Regions from separate parts of the Paenibacillus sp. KS-LC4 genome, predicted to be linked through region 3. Evidence: riboswitches for the same ligand, from Rfam matches in the RefSeq annotation. Region 3 holds a riboswitch; each other region holds the start of a gene.
What was found. A riboswitch is a leader RNA that binds a small molecule or an ion and turns the genes downstream of it on or off. The one in region 3 is predicted to bind cyclic di-GMP.
Positions count from the first base shown of each region.

Region 1 (7,251 bases), 1.9 Mb from region 3:
CGCACAAAAAAGGCCATGCCATAGCGACAGCAGGTCGACTTTGGGCATGGCCTCATCGTTATTGAACTACACTTTAAACCGATTAAGCATCGTTTTTAGCTCATCCGCTGTGCGTGTCAGCTGTTCCACAGAGCTGTTTATTTCCATAATGGAAGCAAGTTGCTCTTCCGACATGGCGGCAATCGTCTCAAAGCTTTGGGATGAGTCCTTGCTGATTTGCACACTTTGTTTAATCTCGGATTCCACACGCTCCGTATTGGCATTTAGCTGTTCGGCGGCTGAGGCAATTTTCTCCATATGCGTGGATACGTCCGTCGTTGTTGTCACTAGCGTCTGGAATAAAACGCCGACCTTATCTACTTGCTCCAAACCAAGCGCAACTTCACCTGTGCCTTTGTCCATTGTCCCCACGGCATGATTCGTGTCGGCCTGTACCTGTTGAATGAGACTCGCAATCTGATTGGAGGATTCGGTTGATTGCTCCGCAAGCTTGCGAATTTCCTCCGCCACTACCGCAAACCCTTTTCCATGAGCTCCCGCTCTGACGGCCTCGATTGAAGCATTGAGCGCCAAAATATTAGTTTGAGAAGCAATAGATGTAATGGCAGACGTAATGTTGCCGATCTCCATCGAACGCTCGCCCAATCTTTTAATGTCCTCAGCAGCTTCATTAACCGTCTGTTGGATGGAGTCCATTTGATTGGCCAAGGCATCGACGGCCTCATTGCCTGTTTTGGCTCCCTTGGAAGCTTCAGCGGCTATGCCAGAGGTATCGTTAGATATATTTAGTATGCCATATACGCCTTCACTAATATTACCAATCAACCCCAAATTCCTTTCATAGCCCATCATTTGACCCTGCAAGCCGGCGTTTGCTTGCTGAATGTTAGTGGTGGTTTGCTGAACGGTTGTTGATATTTGATCCACATTGCCCAATAGATGCGACGAGGAGCTGGCAACAATCTGTCCCTTATCCAAAATAGAAAGGATCAGCCCTTGCAAATTTTCAAGCATCCCGTTAAAGCTTCTGGAAAGCTCGCCGATCTCATCCTTCGTTTCAAATGCCAGTCTGGAGGACAAGTCGCCTTCGCTGGCAGATAGCCCCTTCAGCTTTTCATTCATGATGGAAAGCGGCTTTAGCGTTTTGCGCATGACCGTATAGATGATGGCTGCGGAAATCAGAAGACACACAATGGTTATAAAAATCGAAAACCGCAGCAAGGCGTTCGCTTGGGCATAGGCTTCGCTTTTGGGAACCAAAATGGCAATGCCCCAATCCATCATGTTAGATTTGCCATAAACGATCATATGCTCCGAGCCGTTAATGACGGCTTCACCTAAACCCGTATCGCCATTTGTGCTGTCCGTTACCATTTTATTTAACGCCTCATTGTCGTAATCGGCCATATTTTTCTGCAAGGTCTCCTCGGGTTTTTGACTAGCCACAACCGTCCCGTCCTTTGTATAAACAATCGCATGACCGCTTTCTCCTAATTTCACTTTGGAGATAAGATCAATCAGGTCCTGAATGGGCTGACCCCCATTGCCGACTCCAACGATATTTCCTTGATCATCCCTTACAGGCGTAGCCGTAAGCACAATCGGAGTTCCCTCCACGCCCGGAGATTTTGAGTCTACAGGATCAATCGTCACCGTCTCACCCTTGATCGCTCTTTGAAAATGGGGGTAATCCTTAACGCTAGTCGTTGCTCCCGGCAAATAAAGCGTGCCGTCAGGAGCAATAAATGCAAATTCGTCCGGGTTATCGGTAATCTTTGTCATCCTGTTGCTGTAGGCGAGAATTTTAGGAATATCTCGGTTCCTCACATCATCAGACTGACTTAATGCCTCGTATTTGGCCTGTGTACCCTGTATCCATATATCAATGTAGTTTTGAACCACAGTCAGCTGCTGCTCTGCCTGTTTCTTAAAGTTTGCCTCCAATGTCGTTTTGGCTCTATCATAGCCAAGGAAGGACACACAGCTTAGTGATACGGTCATTAATAGAGTGGTAATCAGGCTGCTTTTGATGGTTAGTTTCATTGTAATCACTCTTTTTCCTTCGTAAATTTTTGAATACGAAAAAAATCCGGACCGAATAGACTGGATTTGCGTACACATACCCCTTCCTTAGTCGACGACCCGACTAGCATCGTGCTTAGGTCATTCGACTCGAAGCTTTGCGTCCCCGCCCTTCCGCGAGTTCACCTTTATAAAAAAGAATATCGGTAAAGCGTCACTAAAGTTTTATAGTTACACATTAATAATTCATTAGAATCTTTACAAATTTACATATTCAACCAAAAAATACAGTGTTGGTGAGCCAATGAAAGGTTTTTTCATTCAATGAGGAACTTAAAGAATATAGAGGAGCTTGCACAAGCAAGCTTAGAGAGGTGTCGTAGATTCCAAATCGGGCTGGGGCTGGGGCTGGGGCTGGGGCTGGCGCACCCCAGACGCTTCAGACTCGACAATCATTAGGACGTTCTCTTTGACTGCCGAGCGTTAGAGTGTCATGAAGCCGCCGTACCTGGCCAAATATTGTTCTTTTTCTTTATAATCCGGCATTATGCTGCCGACGCGCCTCCAGAAGGAGCGGTCATGGTTCATATGAAACAAGTGGCAAAGCTCATGGATAATGACGTAATCAATTACATCCAATGGAGCCATCGCCAAACGATAATTGAAGGTTAAATGCTTGCTTGAGCTGCAGCTTCCCCACTTGGTCGTGGACTCGACAATCTCAACAGATTTAGGCTTTATTCTCAGCTGCGCCTGATAAATAGGCAGGCGTTCCCCTACAATCTTTTTACAGCTTGCAAAATAAAACTTCTTAAGGTTTTTTCGAAGCTCCTCCTCTGATAAACCCTCAGTCTCCATTAACTCATGCAGCAAACGCTCCTTGCCAAGATAGAGAAATTTCTCTTTCTCTTGATATTGCTTCGTTTGCGGCGTTTTTGTTGCCTCCGCAAGCTGCTTCCTTTGCTCCAAAATCCATTTCCCATGCCGCTCGACTGATCGTTTAATGACCTCTTCACTTGCTGCTTTCGGGGCTTTAACGGTGATGAAGCCTGACGGCTCAATCTGAATCGATATTTTTTTCTCCCGATTGCCGTATTCAACATGAAACGATATCGTTTGATTTTCAAATTCAATGTTCATCGGCTAATTAAAGGTCATCCAGGCTGTCGTGCCGAGCGCTTCAAAGTTCTGCTTATACCAAAAGTTGCGCGATTTATCCAGCGTGTACACATACATTCTCTTTTTCGGATATTTCGCTTTAAGCCAGTTGATAAAGGAGGCCGCATGTCCCTTGCCTTCATATTCCTTCAGCACATCCAGCGCTTCTATAAAAACAAAATCCCTTTTATTTTTAACATCAATATAAAAATCCTTTTCCAAATATTTTTCGTCATCGCTAAAATAATCATTTTCCGCTTTTTCGATGAGCTGCTTGCCGCTCGCATACTCCCAAATGACGCCGTAGCCAACCATCGTCTCTTCTGCTTCAATGACATAGATGCTTGCCGGCAGCTCCGATTGGTCCTTCTTGCTGAGTTCGCTTGCATGGTAGGTCGTTGTAATCTCGCTGAGTGTATTTTGCATTTCTTGATCGAAGGGCTTCTCTATAATGCTGGACATGATTTTGTTCTCCTTTTTGCCTAAGAGCTTGGATTCATTGTGACGGTGACTCGTGACCGTAATCATACCATATTCGATGTATTGAAAAAATAAAAAACGATTTGACAAACGAAATCCATCACGATATATTTAGTTAGCACTCTAACTATTAGATGTCTAATTTATTTAAACAGAAGGTGATAACTATGCAGCAAGACCGCAATCTGCAGTATAAGTTTCGTATGATCGGTCTAATGATGAAGCTCAACGTCAATAAGAAGTTGGAGATGTACGGGTTAACGGTAGAGCAAGGGCATGCCATTCGGTATATTAATGAGCATGAGGAAGGGGGACTTTCGCAGAAGGACCTCGAAATTACCTTTAACCGCAAAGGCTCCTCTATCAGCAGTCTGGTCAACAATTTAGAGAAGAAAGGCCTTATTGTTCGCAAGTCTGATCCGAAAGATGAGCGCCGCAACCTGCTGCGTGTAACCCCAGCTGCGAAAGAGCTGCTTGGCTCGTTCAATCAATATTTTGAAGATTTTGAGCATACGCTGCTGGAAGGCTTCACCGAAGATGAAACCAACTTGCTGTTCAGGTTCCTTTCGCGCATTGAAGCCAATATTGAAGAAGATACGGCGAACTCCGTTGGGCGCAAATCATCATTTTAGCATCCTCGTAGCCCCTCCTTTCGAATGAAGGGAAGGGATTATGATTGACATATAGTTAGATTTCTAACTAATTAACTGCAAACCATAATTGAGAAAGTGGTGACCCCCATGGATACTGAAAACCTCCATTATTTTGAAAAAGCACCGATTTACAAAGCGATTGCCCATTTCGCCGTTCCTATGATGCTCGGCATGTCAATGAGTGTCATTTACTCTATTTTAAACGCCTATTTTCTGGGCACCCTGCACAATACCGAAATGCTAACGGCGCTAGCGCTTACCCTACCGTTGTTCGCAGCCTTTATGGCGCTGGGTAATCTGGTTGGCATAGGCGCAGGTACATTCATCTCCAGATTATTAGGTGAAAAAAGGTATGATGTGGTGAAGCAGGTGTCCTCCTTCTCCTTCTTTACAAGTCTTGGGCTCGGTATTTTATTGATGATTGCTGGACTACCGCTTATCGACCAGATTGTTCATGGGCTTGGGGCAACGGCCAGCTCCTTCGCATTCACGAAAGACTATGTCACCATGATGCTCATCGGCTCGCCGTTTGTCGTCTTATTTTTCTCCTTGGAAAACATCGTCCGCGCCGAAGGAGCGGCTATGACCTCCATGATTGGGATGATTCTAAGCGTTGTCGTCAATATTATACTCGATGCACTCGTTATTTTTGTGTTCCATGGGGATGTAATGGAGGTTGCAGCAGCAACAGTCATTTCCAACGCAGCAGCAAGCCTCTTTTACGCTATCTATATCGGAAGAACAAGCAAGTTCCTCAGCCTATCGTTGAAGTGCTTCAAAGCATCTAAAGAAATAATAAGCAACATTTTTAAAATTGGCACCCCCGTATTTATTATGAGCATGTTTCTAGGTGCAATGGGACTTATTTTCAACCATTACCTTATTGAATATGGCAATCAAGCCGTTGCTGGATATGGCATTTCATCACGATTGCTGCAATTCCCTGAAGTGATTCTAATGGGGCTGTGTGAAGGGGTTGTGCCGCTCATCGCCTTTTCCTTCACGGCCAATAAGCTGCGGATGAAAAAAACGATTAGCTTCACGATTAAGATGGTTGCTGCTTTGGCTGCGGTCTTCGGTGTTATCGTGTATTTAACCTCGGATCATTTGATTGGCTTCTTCACGAACGATCCGCAATTAATTGAACTAGGCAGCTATATTCTGCATGTCACCTTTTTATCCTTATTCATTTCCGGGACGACAACGCTGTTCACAGGTATTTTCCAAGCGACGGGTCAAGCAAAAGCGGCTTTCGTAATGGCAATCGTGCAAGGTGCAACGCTCATCCCCGTCTTGTATATCGCAAATCGCATGAATGGCTTCCATGGCGTTGTCTGGTCGCTGGTCATAGCGGATGCTGTCGCCTTCCTTGTCGGGGCGGTCATGCTCTATGTGCTGCGCAATAAACTACAGCCAAATGTAGAGCAATTGGCGCATTAAATATATTTATTGATTAAAAAAAGATACGGAAGGCCTCCTTCCGTATCTTTTAGCAGCCTTATAGAATAAGCCGTCTTACAAGGCTATGACAGCAAAATATGTGCTGCCTTTGCGACATGCAGCGCCTGGATGCGATTGCTCACACCCAGCTTTCTTTAAATGCTTTTATTATGCCATTTGATCGCTTCGCTGGTATTGCCAAGCTTGGCAGCTCGGCTGATGCCTTGAGAGGCAAATTGCGTCATTTTATGTCATCAGAAAAAAACAATGCTGTATTGTTATTTATCATTTTATGAAGCAAGCCATTGGAAAATCCTCCATTTTGGGGGATTAGCTATTTTCTTGGAACTGCTGCTTCGCAGCTTCGATAGCAGCTGCGGCTCGCGGCCAGCCCGCATAAAAAGCCAGGTGGGTTAAGGCTTCTACCACCTGCTCCTCCGTCAACCCGTGCTGCTGACCTAGCCGAAGATGGAAGGGCAGCTGCTCTGTGGCTCCACCTGCCACTAAGGCGGCTATCGTAAGCAAGCTGCGATCCCGCCGCGACAGCTGCTCTCTGTTCCACACCTCGCCAAAGAGCACCTCCTCCGAATATTTGGCGAATGCGGGCGCAATATCCCCGAACGTTTGCCGGACGTCCGAAGCCATCTCTCCTTGAGGCACCAGCATTTGGGCAATTCCGCTGCCGAACGTCCAGTCCGCAAGCTCCGTCCCTACGAGTAAGATGAAAATGTCCTCCTCTCTAATCGCTAGCTCGCGCTCCATACGTTCCGCTACCCTTTTATAAAAATGCTGCTTCTGCAATGTGCTTCTTCCCGATTTCAATGTAATTTGAATATAAAGCAATCCATCGCTCCGCCTAATATTTAAATAATCGGGACTATAAAAAAACTCGCCTGATCGATGCCCATGGAATACTTGAAAAAAATCGTCCTCCGGCACATGAAAATGCTCCATAAGTGCCTGCATAATAACTTGGCTTATAGCCGACAACTGCGGTTCATCATATTTACTCTCCAAATAACTGACTCTGACGAATGGCATGCTGACTTCCTCCTTCAATTGGATGCCCTCATTGTACGTCCTCGCCATTTATTTGTATAATTGATTAAATTCATATACTTGTTCAGTTATGTCGAATAAGATAAATAGCTATAAATAAGGAGCTGTTCAGCATGGATTTGAAGGAGCTAACGACGTTTCAAACGATTGTTCAAGAAGGCAACTTTTCCAAGGCCGCCCTTAAGCTGCATTATGCTCAGTCCACTATCACTAATCAAGTGCAGCGACTGGAGAAGGAGCTTGGCATTCAGCTGTTCAATCGGGGCTGGGATGCCGAGCTTACGGCCGCCGGGCAGCTTTTCGCAGATGAAGTGGACAAGCTTATCGGTCATTGGCAATATGTAGCGGAGCAGGCGAAGGCTTTGCAGCAAGAAGAAATCGGAACGGTCAGCTTAGGGGCGATAGAATCTCTTGCCAAGCAAATACTGCCCGCTTCATT
Region 1 covers NZ_CP145905.1:4,303,493-4,310,743, forward strand. The annotation lists gene V5J77_RS18110 (methyl-accepting chemotaxis protein) at 67-2,043, opposite strand; cyclic di-GMP riboswitch class I at 2,134-2,219, opposite strand; gene V5J77_RS18115 (SprT family zinc-dependent metalloprotease) at 2,506-3,162, opposite strand; gene V5J77_RS18120 (GNAT family N-acetyltransferase) at 3,166-3,642, opposite strand; gene V5J77_RS18125 (MarR family transcriptional regulator) at 3,828-4,292, shown strand; gene V5J77_RS18130 (MATE family efflux transporter) at 4,401-5,753, shown strand; gene V5J77_RS18135 (hypothetical protein) at 5,870-6,049, shown strand; gene V5J77_RS18140 (tautomerase family protein) at 6,084-6,794, opposite strand; gene V5J77_RS18145 (LysR family transcriptional regulator) at 6,926-7,251, shown strand, end outside.
Region 1: it holds a riboswitch for cyclic di-GMP, as region 3 does, so the genes downstream of both, V5J77_RS18110 (methyl-accepting chemotaxis protein) here and V5J77_RS10075 (methyl-accepting chemotaxis protein) in region 3, are expected to answer to the same signal.

Region 2 (7,251 bases), 2.1 Mb from region 3:
AGGGAAAGGTGTCAGAGCAGAGCAAAATGCTGCTTGTAGATGATGGCAGCCGCGATAAAACGTGGTCGCTGATTGATTCCTTCCACCGGAGCAACCGTTTCGTGAGCGGGCTGAAGCTTTCTCGTAACGTTGGGCATCAGCGGGCACTGCTGGCGGGCTTGTTGACGGCGAAGGAGTATGCGGATTGCATTATTTCCATTGATGCTGATTTGCAGGACGATATTACGGTGATCGACGCGTTTATTGAGAAGTACAAGCAGGGCTTCGAGGTCGTGTACGGCGTACGCAACAAGCGGACGACTGATACGATGTTCAAAAAGCTCAGCGCGCAATTTTTCTACAAATTAATGATTAAGCTTGGCGTAAATGTCGTTTATAATCATGCGGATTACCGGATGATGAGCAGGAAGGTCGTTGATAAGCTGGAGGAATACCAGGAGGTCAATCTGTTCCTGCGCGGCATTATTCCTACCATTGGCTTCAAATCCGACAGCGTGTATTATGATCGTCTGGAGCGGACCGCCGGCGAATCGAAATATCCGCTGAAAAAAATGCTCATTTTCGCTTGGGAAGGCATTACCTCCTTCAGCGTTTCTCCTATCCGGGCAGTATCGGTTGTTGGCTTCTTCATGTCAGTCATGAGTCTTTTGTTCGCTCTTTATGTGTTCATACGGCACTTGCAGGGCAACACGGTATCTGGCTGGAGCTCGATGATTCTTTCGATTTGGTTTATTGGCGGTATTCAGCTGTTATGCATTGGACTAATCGGTGAATATATCGGCAAAATTTACATTGAAACGAAGAAAAGGCCGAAATACTTCGTTGAAACAGAGCTGCATAACGTTGTATTGGCGGAGCCGAAAGCGAAAACGCAGCAATTACAAGAGACGAGGTGACGAATGGAATCGCTGCTGCTTAAAGCAAAATCGAACACGCAAGTTTTGATCTTCCTGCTCTCTTTGTTTGTCATCACGAGAATATTGCTTTACTTTGCAGGCTTTCTCGGCATGAATTTGTTTCCAAACTATCAAGTGCCGCCGGACTATGCGGTCGTACAGGGGCATGATTTCACATCGAGCCAGCTCTCGATCCAGACGGATGTTTCACAGCTGAAGAAGCCAAGCTTTGAGGATTTAAGGAAATTTGACAGCGTATGGTATTTGGGTATTGCCGAAAATGGCTACGATACGTATAACATCAATGAACCGCATCCCAGTGCGAATTGGGTGTTTTTTCCTTTATACCCTTTGTTAGTCTTCTTGGTGGAGTCTATTTCTAAATATGATGCGACGGTCGTGGGATCGGTTTTATCGAATTTGTTTTTACTCGTATCGCTTTTGTATTTTTATGGAATTTGCTTGAAAAGAGGGCTGAAACAGGAGCATGCCCAAGTTGCGGTGCTGCTGCTGCTTATTTTTCCGACCGCCATCTTCTATGCTGTACCTTATACCGAAAGCCTGTTCCTCATGCTGTCGCTTATGACCGTATATTATGCGATGCAAAAGCGATATTTTCTCGCGTTTCTGTTCGGGGGCTTGTCCGCTGTGACGCGCAATCTGGGCTTCGTCAACTTGTTTTTCGTTGTGGGGACGCTGCTGATTGAACACAGGCTGTATCGTTTTAAGTGGAAGGACGCGAAATATTTAGGTTATGGTATTATTTCAGCACTGCCGCTGACAGGTTATCTATTATATATGAAATGGCTCACGGGCGATTTACTGGCTCCAATCACAGAGCAGAGCATCAACTGGTATCGCAAGACGGTTGCTCCATTTTCAAACTACATTCATTTTATCCAAAAGCCTTATTTCTCAGGAAACGGCGGCTGGGAAAATGGCCTGCTTGCCTTTATTATTGCTAATGCCGTCCTCGTCATTTTTGTTGCCTTTCTTATTATGCGCTGGAAAGATATTCGCCGTAATGCACATGAATGGCTGTTTTTTGCATATGGTCTGCTGCTGATGCTCATCCCGTTCGCCAGCGCCGAATTTTTGCAAAGCATTCCACGCTATGTCATGGTGGCGTTCCCCTTCTATATTTATTTTGCGGATGTGCTGAAAAATAATAAGCCGCTCCAAATGTTTTATTTCATGATGTTTTTCCTGCTCCATATTGTGTACGCGGTCTGCTACTTTAATGGATATTTTTTCGTTGTATAATTTATGAAAAAATAATTTGACGAAATTTGCGCTCAAGGTGTACAATAACACCATATAACATTAGTTCATACTTTATACCTATTATGTTTAACGAAAAGGCAAACTCAGGGAAACCTGATGTGCGCAAAGCTACAGGGGCTTCATTCCTAACGGAATATGCTCGCCAGCTGCCGAATTCAACATCGCTTCTTCCTTTATTAATCAAGGTAGACTTTGTTCTTTCGGGAGCAGGGACTATCTTTTTTTATTGCTTCAAACACGAAAAAGGCAAACTCAGGGAAACCTGATGTGCGCAAAGCTATAGGGGCTTCATTCCTAACGGAATATGCTCGCCAGCTGCCGAAGCCCAACATAGCCTCCTTTGCTTGATGAAGGTGTGGCGTGTTCTTCGGACCACGTACCATCATTCGCTCGGGGGAGGAACTAACTATGAAATCGACAAAATTTGCTCTTACACTCCTTATGCTCGCTTCGACATTACTTTGGGCACTCCCTGTTAGCGCACAAACAAACTTTTACAATGGAGCATGGATCGGCACTTGGCCGAACCAAAGCTTGGACAACATTGCTGCCTACGAGCAACTGATCGGTGGCCACCAAGATGTTGTACATACCTTCGTCAATTCGAATCAAGGGATCAATGAGTGGAAGGGCTTTATGGACTATGTAAATAGTAATGGTTCGATTAACCTGCTTACCCTTGAATTTAAAAATAAAAATTACAAAGAATATTCGACTGCTGATATCAATAGAGGCGTAGTGGACGCTTACCTGAAGCAAACAGCTAAACAATTAATGAACTGGCAAGCGGCTAATAAAAACCCTGAAATCTGGCTTCGCCTGTTCCACGAAGGCAACGGCAACTGGTACGGCTGGGGTGTTGGCGACAGCACAGTGAACACGAACGAAACCTACAAAGCGGCATTCCAACGTGTCGTTACTATTTTCAAGGAGCAAGGCGCAACAAACATCAAATTCATGTACAATGTAAACGCTGAAAATGTTGGCAAAAACGCTTCGTTTACAGCGATGTACCCAGGCGATGCTTACGTGGACATGCTCTCGATTGATGGCTACAATTTTGGAACGAAACAATCGTGGAGCTCGTGGAGAACATTTGACGAGGTATTCCATGCTTCTTACCAAGCATTGACAAGCATTTCGAGCAAGCCAATTATTATCGCTGAAACAGGCACAACCGAAAGCGGCGGCAGCAAAAAAGAATGGGTTATTGATGCGATGAACCAAGTGCAATCGCCAGCGTACAGCCAAATTAAAGGCTTGATCTGGTTCAATGAAAACAAAGAGCTCGACTGGCATATTGATTCGTCGGCTGACAGCCTGAGCGCTTACCAAACGCTGCAACAAACACTTTAAGAGATTAGTTTGGTAGTAGAGAACTAGTCCCTAGCCTCCTCTTCTATAAAAAACTAGCTGTTATAGTACCAAATAGGTATTCTGAAAAAACTCTAATTTCGCGTACGTCGCGTAAAATTAGAGTTTTTTCGTTTTTTTTCTACACTTTTGCATAGAAGATTAAGAGGTTTAGAATAAAAATTAACTTTTAAAGGGGCAAGGATTGTGATAAGATAACTTTGAATTTGAGCCTTAGCCGCCAAAAATATCATATTTCCGGCCGATTTAACAAATATCGACAGCAAGAATAGGCAATATCGTCAGTCTATGTTGTAGATAAGTCAGAAAAGGAATGGAATTATGGCGAATAAATAGAGCGCAAAGGATTGGGGTTATTTGAAAACAAAAGCTAGGTACATATTAACAACTGTATCCATTGCTATCATGATCGTGTATCTAGTATGGAGACTTGTACAAACACTACCATCTGGATGGTCATTTATTTTTGGATCTTTGTTACTATTTTTTGAAATTATTTCTATTTTTCAATCCGTTTTATTCCACATTCTTCTGCTAAAACCCACTGAAAGAAAGCCTGCGCCATTACCTGACAACCTTTATTCTGTGGATGTTACAATCGCTACCTACAATGAACCGCCATCCTTGGTTAGAAAAACCATCCTTGCTTGTAAAAATTTAAATTATCCGGAGCATTTATTAAATATTTGGGTATGTGATGACGGAAAACGAGCGGAAATGAGAGAAGTAGCCGAAGGCTTAGGCGTCCATTATCTCGATCGTCCCGGAAATGAGCATGCTAAAGCGGGTAATTTGAATCATGCGCTGACGAAAATGAAGGGCGATTTGCTCCTCACATTGGACGCAGACATGATGCCAAAGCCGGATTTTTTGCAGCGGACGGTAGGTTTTTTTGCAGAGAATGAGAAGCTTGCTTACGTACAAACGCCGCAAGTTTTTTACAACGAAGATATTTTTCAATACAACTACTACCAAGGGCGTAATATTCCGAACGAGCAGGATATGTTTATGCGGCTTGTTCAGTCGGGAAGAGACCGTTTTAATGCTGTTATTTATGTAGGCAGCAACTGTATTTTCCGGCGCAGCGCCATTGATCATATCGGCGGCTTCGTTATTGGCACGATTACCGAGGATTTGGCCACAGGGATGAAGCTTCAATCCAATGGGTTTGATTCTTATTGCTTGAATGAGGTGCTGGCACTTGGACTTACGTCTGAGTCCATATCCGATCAAATTAAACAGCGGGCCCGCTGGGCTAGGGGCACCATACAAACGACGAGGATGTCCAATCCGCTTGAGGCAAAGGGCCTATCGTTAATGCAGCGGCTGCTGTATTTCTCCAACCTGCTGTACTGGTACTTTGGTGTTACACGCTTTATGTACATACTTTCTCCCATGCTCTTCTTGACCTTCGGCGTGGCTATTATTGAAACAAGCTTGCAACAGCTGCTTATCTTCTGGCTGCCCTATTTCTTGTTCTCGGTCACCGTAGTGCCTTATTTAACAAATAAGAAGCTCAATGTGTTCTGGAACAACGTTTACGAGACGGCCATGACGCCAACGCTATTCCTCGCAGCCCTTCAGGAAACCATCTTCCGCAAGGCTATTCCCTTTGAGGTGACGCCGAAAGGCATTTATCAGAACAAAACGTCCATTAATTATCGCTATATGATGCCGTTGCTTGTTCTGCTTGTGCTATCTGTCGTGCTGATGGCGGTCAATGTGGGGCGTATTGCGGGTGCGGGCGAAAATGAATTGCAGTCCATGCTCATTAATTTGTTTTGGCTTGGTTATAACGGAGTGTTTCTTATGCTCGCGCTGCTGCTCGGCTTTGAACGTCCGCGCATGCGGGAGGCGGAGCGCTTCGCCAAGGAGCTGCCGCTCACGCTTCGTTATACGGAGGATGAAGAGCTGAAGATGGAAAACGTCAAGACGCTGGATATTAGCGAGACAGGCTGCCGCATTTACACGGATACGATTTTGCCGCTTCCGGATCGCATAGAGCTGGATATTCCATTATCACAGGATGCTTTACGCGTGACGGCTGAGAAAATATTTTATGACAAGCATGGCTCCGGATACCAGATAGGCTTCAAGCTTCATTGGAGCAGCATTGAAGAGGAGCGCAAATGGCTTGCTGAAGTATATGGCAATGCGGATGAGTTCGTTAAGGGTATTTTTCAGGCGGGCATATGGACTTCCGTAATTCGTTATATTTCTAATTTCAAGTACACCTATAAATCTATAAATCGCAAGTCACCGCGAGTTAGGCTGAAGCGCCGCGCTTCAATCTTGGTCGATCAAGAGGACCGTTATCGGACGCAACTGCTTGATATTAGCTACACGGGCTGCCGAATTGAGCTGCCTCAGAAGGCGGCGATGCATGAAGGCAAGAAGGTCAGGCTGCAAATTATCGGCTCAGCGTTTGAGGCAAACGGGCGTCTTATCCGCGTGGGATGGGCCGGGCGCAATAAGATGACAGCGGCTATTGTCTTCGATGAGGCTTTTGATTTAAGCCTGCTGCTGGGGGAGTCCCGCAGCATACCGCCAAGTAATAAGGAGCTTCGTTCAGGCATTGTGCCAGCAGAGGCGAACTCCAAGTCATAGCAGGCGAGCACGTATGAAAGTCGAGTTATGACGGCGAATGATTGTTTTGCAAGGGGATGAGAGATTTGGAAATACACAGAATAGTTAAGCTGATCATCCGCAGATTGCCGTTTGTCATAATTCCGGCACTGCTGCTGTCAGTCGCAGTAGGCTATGTGAAGATGCAAAGCCCTCCTTCCTATAAGGCAACGGCTGAAGTTTTAATAACCTCACAAGAGACGAGCGATAACTTCACTTCAATTCAAGGCAGTCTCAAGCTGATGGATACGTATAATGTTATTTTGAAAAACCCACTGATTTTGGAGCAGGTAATTGCGGCGCTTGACCTGCCTTACAGCACAGACCAACTGGCTGCCAAAGTTAGCGCGAAAAGCGTCGAGCTATCGCAGGTTATCCGTATTACCGTAACGGATGGTGACCGCAAGCAGGCAGCCTCCATTGCCAACACCGTCGTCAGCGTGTTCCGCTCGCAAAGCTTGGAGCTGTTCAAAATCAACAACATTGTCCTGTTGCATAAGGCAAGCGCGGAAAAGGCGGATTATGTGAGCGCTAATCCATTATTTTATATGCTGCTCTCGTTTGTTGGCGGACTCATTGTGATTTTATGCTTGTGGCTTCTGCTGCATATGATGTCGCGCAAGCTGCAGACAGCAGCCGAGGTGCAAGCGATATTCGCCGAAGTTCCAATGGAAACAACGAAGCTCGCCAGCCGGTTGGAAATAGCTATCCCGTTTTATGGAGGATGGTTGAAGCGCCGTATGGCAGAGGAAGCGAAATCGCGTGCGCTGCGTTACCGCCATGTGATGGAGAAAAGCGGGCAGCGCACATGGGCCTTCGGAACGCTTGACCGTAAAAGTGCATGCGGAAATATCAGCAAGCAGCTGGCGATGAAGCTGTCGGGAGAAAACAAGGTCGCCTGGGTGAGATTTAATCCGAACGGCAAGCTGTCAAGCTCGTCATCGGGCAAAAAGGGCTATGCGGAATGGCCCATTAGCCAAGGCTTTTATGGGAAAATCAAAACCGCTGGAAAGCAGTTGGATTTCATCGAGGTATGTGTAGTAGGCGGCAGTCTTTCCATGAAATCTTCAGC
Region 2 covers NZ_CP145905.1:276,387-283,637, forward strand. The annotation lists gene V5J77_RS01225 (glycosyltransferase family 2 protein) at 1-896, shown strand, start outside; gene V5J77_RS01230 (mannosyltransferase family protein) at 900-2,159, shown strand; cyclic di-GMP riboswitch class I at 2,247-2,334, shown strand; cyclic di-GMP riboswitch class I at 2,416-2,503, shown strand; gene V5J77_RS01235 (glycosyl hydrolase) at 2,589-3,536, shown strand; gene V5J77_RS01240 (glycosyltransferase) at 3,960-6,161, shown strand; gene V5J77_RS01245 (Wzz/FepE/Etk N-terminal domain-containing protein) at 6,227-7,251, shown strand, end outside.
Region 2: it holds a riboswitch for cyclic di-GMP, as region 3 does, so the genes downstream of both, V5J77_RS01235 (glycosyl hydrolase) here and V5J77_RS10075 (methyl-accepting chemotaxis protein) in region 3, are expected to answer to the same signal.

Region 3 (7,251 bases):
CGAAAACCCGTTCGATATCTGTAATTAAATGCGTCGAGATGAGCACACAGCTGTCTTCATTATAAAACTTAACGATAGCGTCCAAAATTTTACCCCGGGCCACGGGATCAACGCCGCCTATCGGCTCATCGAGCAAATAAAGCTTAGCCTGACGCGACATCGCGAGCGTGAGCTGCAGCCGCTCATTCATCCCCTTTGATAAAGAGCTAATACGATCATTGCGATCCAGCTTCAAAAAATCGAGCATGCTCCCCGCTTTCTCCTGATCGAAATCCTTATAAAAATCACTGAAAAAACGAAGGGCATCCTTCACCCGCATCCACGACTCGGTTACCGGCTGATCCGGCATAAAGGACGTAATCGCCTTCGTCCCAATGCCAATCGGCTCTCCGCATATCCGAACGCTTCCTGAGGTTGGCTGAATAAGTCCGGCAGCCAGCTTCATGAGTGTACTCTTGCCGCTGCCATTACTGCCAAGCAGACCAATAATTTTGCCTGCCTCTAGGTTCAAATGAATATTATGCAGCGCTTTTCTCGATCCGAAGTTTTTTGTTACGGCTTGCAGTTCAACAATCTTCTTCATCACTTTATTTTCCCCCCGCCTATTTCTGCTCTTCCTTGCTAACCGCTTCCGTAACAATCGCTACAATGTCCTCCTGCTTAAAGCCCAAATCACGCATCCCCTGAATGAAACGTCCAAGTAAATCAGCCGCCATTTCTTTCTTTATACTCACAATAGCCGCCTCCTCGCTCGTTACATATCTTCCAAGTCCGCGCCTTGTTTCGACGATGCCTTCACGCTCCAGCTCCTGAAAAGTACGCTGGATCGTATTAGGATTGATTTGCAGCTCCACTGCAAGCTCGCGCACCGATTCGATTTTATCGCCGGGATGAAGCTTCCCGCTAATAATTTGCTGTTTAATGTAGTTCATAATCTGGATATAGATTGGTTGGTTGTTGTCAAATTCAATCGGCATAAGTCACCTCCGTATTAATGTGTTAGCGTGTTAGTGTTATATCTTAATAGTACACTAGTAATCTGTTTTTGTAAAGGGCTGGATAAAAAAAGGCTGCCTCCAATCGCCCACGGGCGCTGAAAGCAGCTATTTCCTCTTTACTATTCCTCTTTACTATTCCTCTTTACTATCCCTCTTTACTATTCTCTTTAGTATTCCATCTTTAGCATTCATCTGCATTGTTCCATTTTCTATTCCCATTAGAAAGCGAGCTTACACCTTGAATACAGCCGCTTTCTCGCGCAAATTAGTGGAAGAGCCCTGTAGTTTCTCCGCCAGCTCTTGAAGCTGAAGCGATACCTCAAATTGATCCTCGGACATTCCGCTCATCTGCTCCATTTTGCCATTCACCTCCGAGGAGGTTTGCAGAAGCTTGTCAACAGAACCAACAATATCGGTAATACCCTTTGTAATTTCATCAATACCGACAGAGATTTCGCCCATTTGCTCGGACAAGGCGCTGCTTTGATTTTCCAGGCCGTTAAACATTTCGCTCGCCGTCACCGACGCCTGCTTCGTCGTTTCAATCACTTCTGAGAAGCTGCTCAAGCTCTGGCTGCTGTCGGCAAAATCGTTCTGAATAAGCTTAAGCTCCTTCGTAATATCTTTGGAGATGATGTCCGTCTGGCTCGACAGCTTGCGAATCTCCTCTGCTACTACAGCAAACCCTCTGCCATGCTCGCCTGCACGCGCCGATTCAATCGAAGCATTCAGCGACAATAAATTCGTCTGAGTGTTCAAATCCTGAATACCGCCCAAAAACTTCGTTACATTATTGTAACGCTCATTAATCCGGTCGAAGGATTCGGTTACTCGGGCAAATTGCTGCACCGTCTGATTGACCATTTGCACGACGCCCTTCATATCGGTGGAGCCTGTGCGCGACGACTCTCTCATTTCTTTCATATCGCGGTTAATATATTCGGTGGAGGCAGCAATTTGCTGCGAGCTTGCCGATATTTGCTCTGTTACAGCAGAGATGGAAGTGGCATCATCATACTGGGTCATCAAAATCGTCTTGCCGTTGCTAATCTCTTCTTTCACCTGCTCGGAAGCATTCTGATTACGAACAATCATATCACCCATATTGCGCGAGGCTTGCAGAACAACCGTACTGACATCCATAGTCGAACGAAGCGTATCGCGAAGCGCGCTTCCCATTTGCTCCAGCGAACGGTCAATTTGTCCAAATTCATCTTGACGATTCAGCTTTCCATCATAGGTGAAATCGTTATTTTGATAGGAGGCAATTCGCTTCATTAAGCCAACGATGCCTTTTTTCACATTCCGGCTTAACGAATAGGACATGAGGAACGGCAATACGGCAAGCAGCACAATATTGATGATAATAATCATATTGGCAGCCGCAAGACTTTTGTTCAAAGCATCCTGTGTAGCGATTGAATCCACTTCAAGCCATTTCTCTACCGTTTCATTAGCAAAGCTTAGAACAATCGTATATGTACTAACAAGCTGTTTAACCTTGGCGGAACGGTCTTCAATGGAGAGCTGGCTATAATTGCCGTTTTCTGCACGAAGCTGCTCCAGAGCAAGACCAAACACATTGCCTTGGTTCGCATAGGCGTTGCCATTATCTCCGTGAGGATATTTCTCATCAAGGGCTGCTAGTGTCACCTTCAGTTTGTCCACCCGCTCGGGCATTGACTTAAGTGCCAAATTAACCCCATCATCGCCAGTACTTCCATTTTCTACAGCATCAATCATCGAAAGCAGCGTTCGCAGCATCGAATCCGACACGCCTTGATATTCTTTTTTTGCCTCCTGAAGCTCATTTGAAGCATTCACGGCACTTCTAACCGAAGCATTTTGCATAAAAATCCAACCGCCAGCCACTACGTTAAACAACGTAATTAAGGAAGTAATAAACAGCAGCTTCGTTGTGACCTTCTGTCTCTTGAAGAAATCAGAAATTTTTGAGGTCCATTTTAACCACTTTGCCTCTCTCAATCGGGTAATCACTATTTTCTCTCCATTTCTCCTAATTACACTGAAAAAAATAAAAGCTATTCAACCACCGTTACCGGTTGAATAGCTGACTCAGTCTATAGTCCTGCACCGGTGGTTTGGCAGCCATAGCGCAATACCTTAGGCCCATAACTTTGCGCCCTTATTTTTCAATAAGTTTGCCTTTTTCAGTATGTAATTTTCTATTTATTTTGCCACTTTTAAAGTATAATTTAGGGAAACCTTTTTGTAAATTACAAAAAGCGTCATAAGCTGACATGATGCGTTAAATTAATGTTGAGCACCGCTTTAATAGCCAGACATAACAAGACATGAAAGAGATTTAAGGAGGTTTACGATGGATTTTCGCCTAGATTTAATCGAAGATAAGATCGAGTTTTTTGAGGCATTCGACTTACGAACGCTGGAAAAACAAATTGACCAGCAAATCGAAACCAATAAGGCTCTGCTCCTACACGTTCATGCAATTAGCCACCATGCCGTGTTTCATCCAGATCGCGGGAAAATGCTGTACAGCGCAGTCGTTCATTTTAAAGTTAAAGGCTCTTTTTCGTAAGGATTGTTACTAAACCTTTTTTCTGTTATGATAAATGAGAACATCAGTTCTCAATGAGACAATGAAGGAAATGGATTGGTTAAGGCAATACGAACATTTTGATGAGTTGCCAAAGCCGGAACAGTTGCAGCTTTTTTCAAGCCATGCAGACCGCTCCTTCCTGAATCCAGAGAAGATACTGCCAATTTAGCTGAGGATACTCGCGAAGCTCGATTCAGCAATGATCTTACTTGCGTTCATTGCTGAAGCATCTTCGATTACACAAACAGATGAGCAAGAAAATGTTGAAACGTTTAATGGACCTCGATGCTTGCCAAAAAGCAGTATTCTCGCCTGTGCGAACGCTCAAGTCAGCCTAAAGAAGATAAAAAATAACGGGCGATTAGATAACTGGGTAATAAAGGGAAATGCAGGTCGAATGTCGAAGCAACAAAAGCAGCTTAATTATAATCTGGAAGGAGATATGAAAATGAGCTTAAAGGTAGAGCAGTTGGATTTGCAAAAGGCGGATATATCAGGGTCAAAGTGGCAAGAGGTTAGAGCTGAAGAACTTGACATTGATAATGTCAGTTTGGCGAAGACGAAAATTAATAACGTAAATATGAGTGAAATGACTTTGAATGATGTTAATATGAGTGGAATTAAAATTCAGCATGCTAACTTTAGCCATGCTGTTATTGACAAAGTCCATCTATTTGGTACAGAATTTCATAATGTGGTTCTTCCTATGGAGGGAGAAGGGAATTATAATCCCGATGGGCGATATAAACCAGTAAGTTTTCATAACTGCAATCTATCTAATGGGCAATTAAAAAATTGTGATTTATCAAATGTTGAAATAACTGATTGTGACATTACTGGATTGAAAATAAACGGTATCTTAATTTCGGATTTAATCAGAAACAAATAAAGGATAAGCACTTATCCCAAACCAACCAGGCGCAACCCTGCGAATAAGCGAGTATTCGTAAGAAGCTCAAATCGTACCGAGGAAGTTGAAATAATGGGGGATACATCGCCGTAAGAACGGACCGCCTTCAAACAAAGCAACAATCTTATAGATAAGAGTTAAGTTAAAAATCAGTTCTATTCGGGTATTTGACTGCTGCCCGAATTTTTTTTCGAAAAAAATAAAAAAAGGTCTTGCATCCTCCTAGCGTTCTATGGCATAATACATCTTGTGTCCGATACATAACCGCGCCGTTGTAGCTCAATTGGTAGAGCAACTGACTTGTAATCAGTAGGTTGGGGGTTCAAGTCCTCTCGACGGCACCATTTTTTTCGGGACGTAGCTCAGCTTGGTAGAGCACCTGGTTTGGGACCAGGGGGTCGCATGTTCAAATCGTGTCGTCCCGATATTTAATAAGTTGTTTCAAGCAGGCCCTCTAATTTAGAAGGGTTTTTTATTTTTTTCCAACCCTTATTCCGTTCACGGACATGCTCCATCAACCTTTATATGAATTAAGCCGCGCTTGGCTTCAGGGCATTACTGCTCTTAACTAAGCACGGCTTTTCTTTTGTACCATAATAAAGCACCATTCATGAATGCTGCCGAATCATCGCCTCTGCGGTGAGCAGCCCCGACATGGCAACCATTGGCGTCCCTCCGCCAGGATGGGTCGTTCCGCCTGCAAACCACAGTCCACGCAAATCCGCACGATTGGACGGCCGCATAAACGTCTGCTTCGCTGAATTCGAGGAAATGCCATAGATGGCGCCGCGAAAGGCTGATGTATCCCGCTCCAGATCCTCCGGCGTATAAACAGCAAGCTGCTCCGTATTAAGGTCGAGACCCTCCAAGCCATAGACAGCTAACTGCTTGAATAGACGTCCCTGATAACGCTCCGCCTCTCTCTCCCAGCTCCAAGCGTCCGACGTATAAGGAGCATTCGCCAAAATAAACAGGTTGCTGCCGCCTTCCGGCGCCATGTCCGGCTCTGAATAGGCCGAGCAGCATATATAGATCGCGGGATTAGCTGGCGCCACGCGGCGCTCGAAAATCGCCTCAAATTCTTCCCCATATCGCTGCGGATAAAATACGGTATGATGCAGCAGCTTATCGTAACGTTTGCGAATGCCGGCAAGCGTAACAAAGCCGGACAGCGATGGCTCGTAGCTGGCCATTTTGCGGTCTGTCATCGCGGGCCGCAGCTGTTCTTCGAGCAAATCCCGGCATACGGACAGCACATCACCGTTCGCGAGAACCAGATCAGCTGGCACAAAACCGCTTTCCGTCTCTACCCCGCTTACTCGGCCGCCACTGGCAACAATGCGCTGTACACGTGTCGAGGTGCGTATTTCCGCCCCCATTTCCTCCGCCAGCTGTCGTAGTCCTTCAACCATGCTGTATGTGCCTCCACGAACTCCGAAAATGCCAAGCTCCGCCTCCACATGCGGCAGCATCGCGAAGATGGCTGGCGCCCGATCAGGGGCCGAGCCGACATAGGTCGCATATCGTCCAAACAAGGCCAGTGTGTTCGGATGATGGAAATAACGGCGCAGCAGCACGGACAGCTTCGTCAGCGGGCGAATGCGGACAAATGCTGCCGCCAGTCCAGGGTTCAGCTTATCCTGCCAGGAAACCATCATTTTGTTCATAAAATGACGCTCCGCCTGTCCATACATCACCGCCGCTTCGGCCATAAAAGCCCGATACCGCCGGGCATCCTGCGGGCTATAGCGGGAAATTTGCTCCTCCATCACAGCCGGGTCAGCGGATAAATCCACGACTGATCCATCTGCAAAGCAGTTGCGCGTTCCATGCTCCAGTCGATAAAAATCAATATAATCCTCGATACGGCGGCCTACTGAAGCAAACACCTTGCGAAAAGCCTCCGTCATCGTTATGGTGCTTGGTCCCCGATCAAAGCGATATTCCCCGAGCTGGATACGCTGGAGCTTGCCTCCCACTTTGTCCTGCTGCTCCAGTACAATGACCGCATAGCCTGCATGCGCAAGACGGGCCGCCGCTGATAAACCGCCGATGCCGCCCCCAATGATGACAACCCGCTTCATAGATACCGCCTGCCCTTCCATAAATACCCTTCTCCGCTCACCGCTGCGCGCCATGACGCCGCAGCAATGCCGATAAGCATAACTATGCCCGCTGGCAGCAATAAAGCAAACCACACTGGCACACGACCGCGATGATCAATCACCGCTTTAATAATGATCGCCAGCAGCCAGCCTACCGCGGCCGGCAGCAGGCAGGGAGCAAGCGTGCTTGCCAGCGTCCCTGCCGAAAAAACGGCATGAGCTAGCAAAGCTGCAATGAACATAACAGGCGGCAGCAAATAGACGAGCGCATAAAATAGACCCAGTGCCGCGAGAAGGCCCGTCTGACGACCCGTTCCGGCAAAAATATTTTTCTTATAGCCGTTCCACACGCCCGCTGCATCTGTATACATGCGCATGCTCACCTGACCCGTTATATCGGCGAGCGTCATGGGCAAGTCCGCACGCTTCACCGCACGCGCCATCTCCATATCATCGAGCAGCTCGGATTTGAAGCTGTGATGTCCGCCAATCGCTGCATAGCTTTCAGCATGGATCAGCAGAAAAGCGCCATGAGCCGCCACGAATTTAGCGTCAGCAGAACTACGCACCAGCCTAATCGGCAAATGGCAGGCGATTGTGAAATTCATAAGCGGCACGATGAGCCGCTCCAGCCAAGATCCGGTCTGCTGATGGGGG
Region 3 covers NZ_CP145905.1:2,368,147-2,375,397, reverse strand. The annotation lists gene V5J77_RS10085 (ABC transporter ATP-binding protein) at 1-583, opposite strand, end outside; gene V5J77_RS10080 (GntR family transcriptional regulator) at 603-977, opposite strand; gene V5J77_RS10075 (methyl-accepting chemotaxis protein) at 1,230-2,996, opposite strand; cyclic di-GMP riboswitch class I at 3,092-3,175, opposite strand; gene V5J77_RS10070 (YrzA family protein) at 3,340-3,558, shown strand; gene V5J77_RS10065 (pentapeptide repeat-containing protein) at 3,779-4,468, shown strand; tRNA gene V5J77_RS10060 (tRNA-Thr) at 4,758-4,833, shown strand; tRNA gene V5J77_RS10055 (tRNA-Pro) at 4,841-4,914, shown strand; gene crtI (phytoene desaturase family protein) at 5,098-6,594, opposite strand; gene V5J77_RS10045 (glycosyltransferase family 2 protein) at 6,570-7,251, opposite strand, start outside.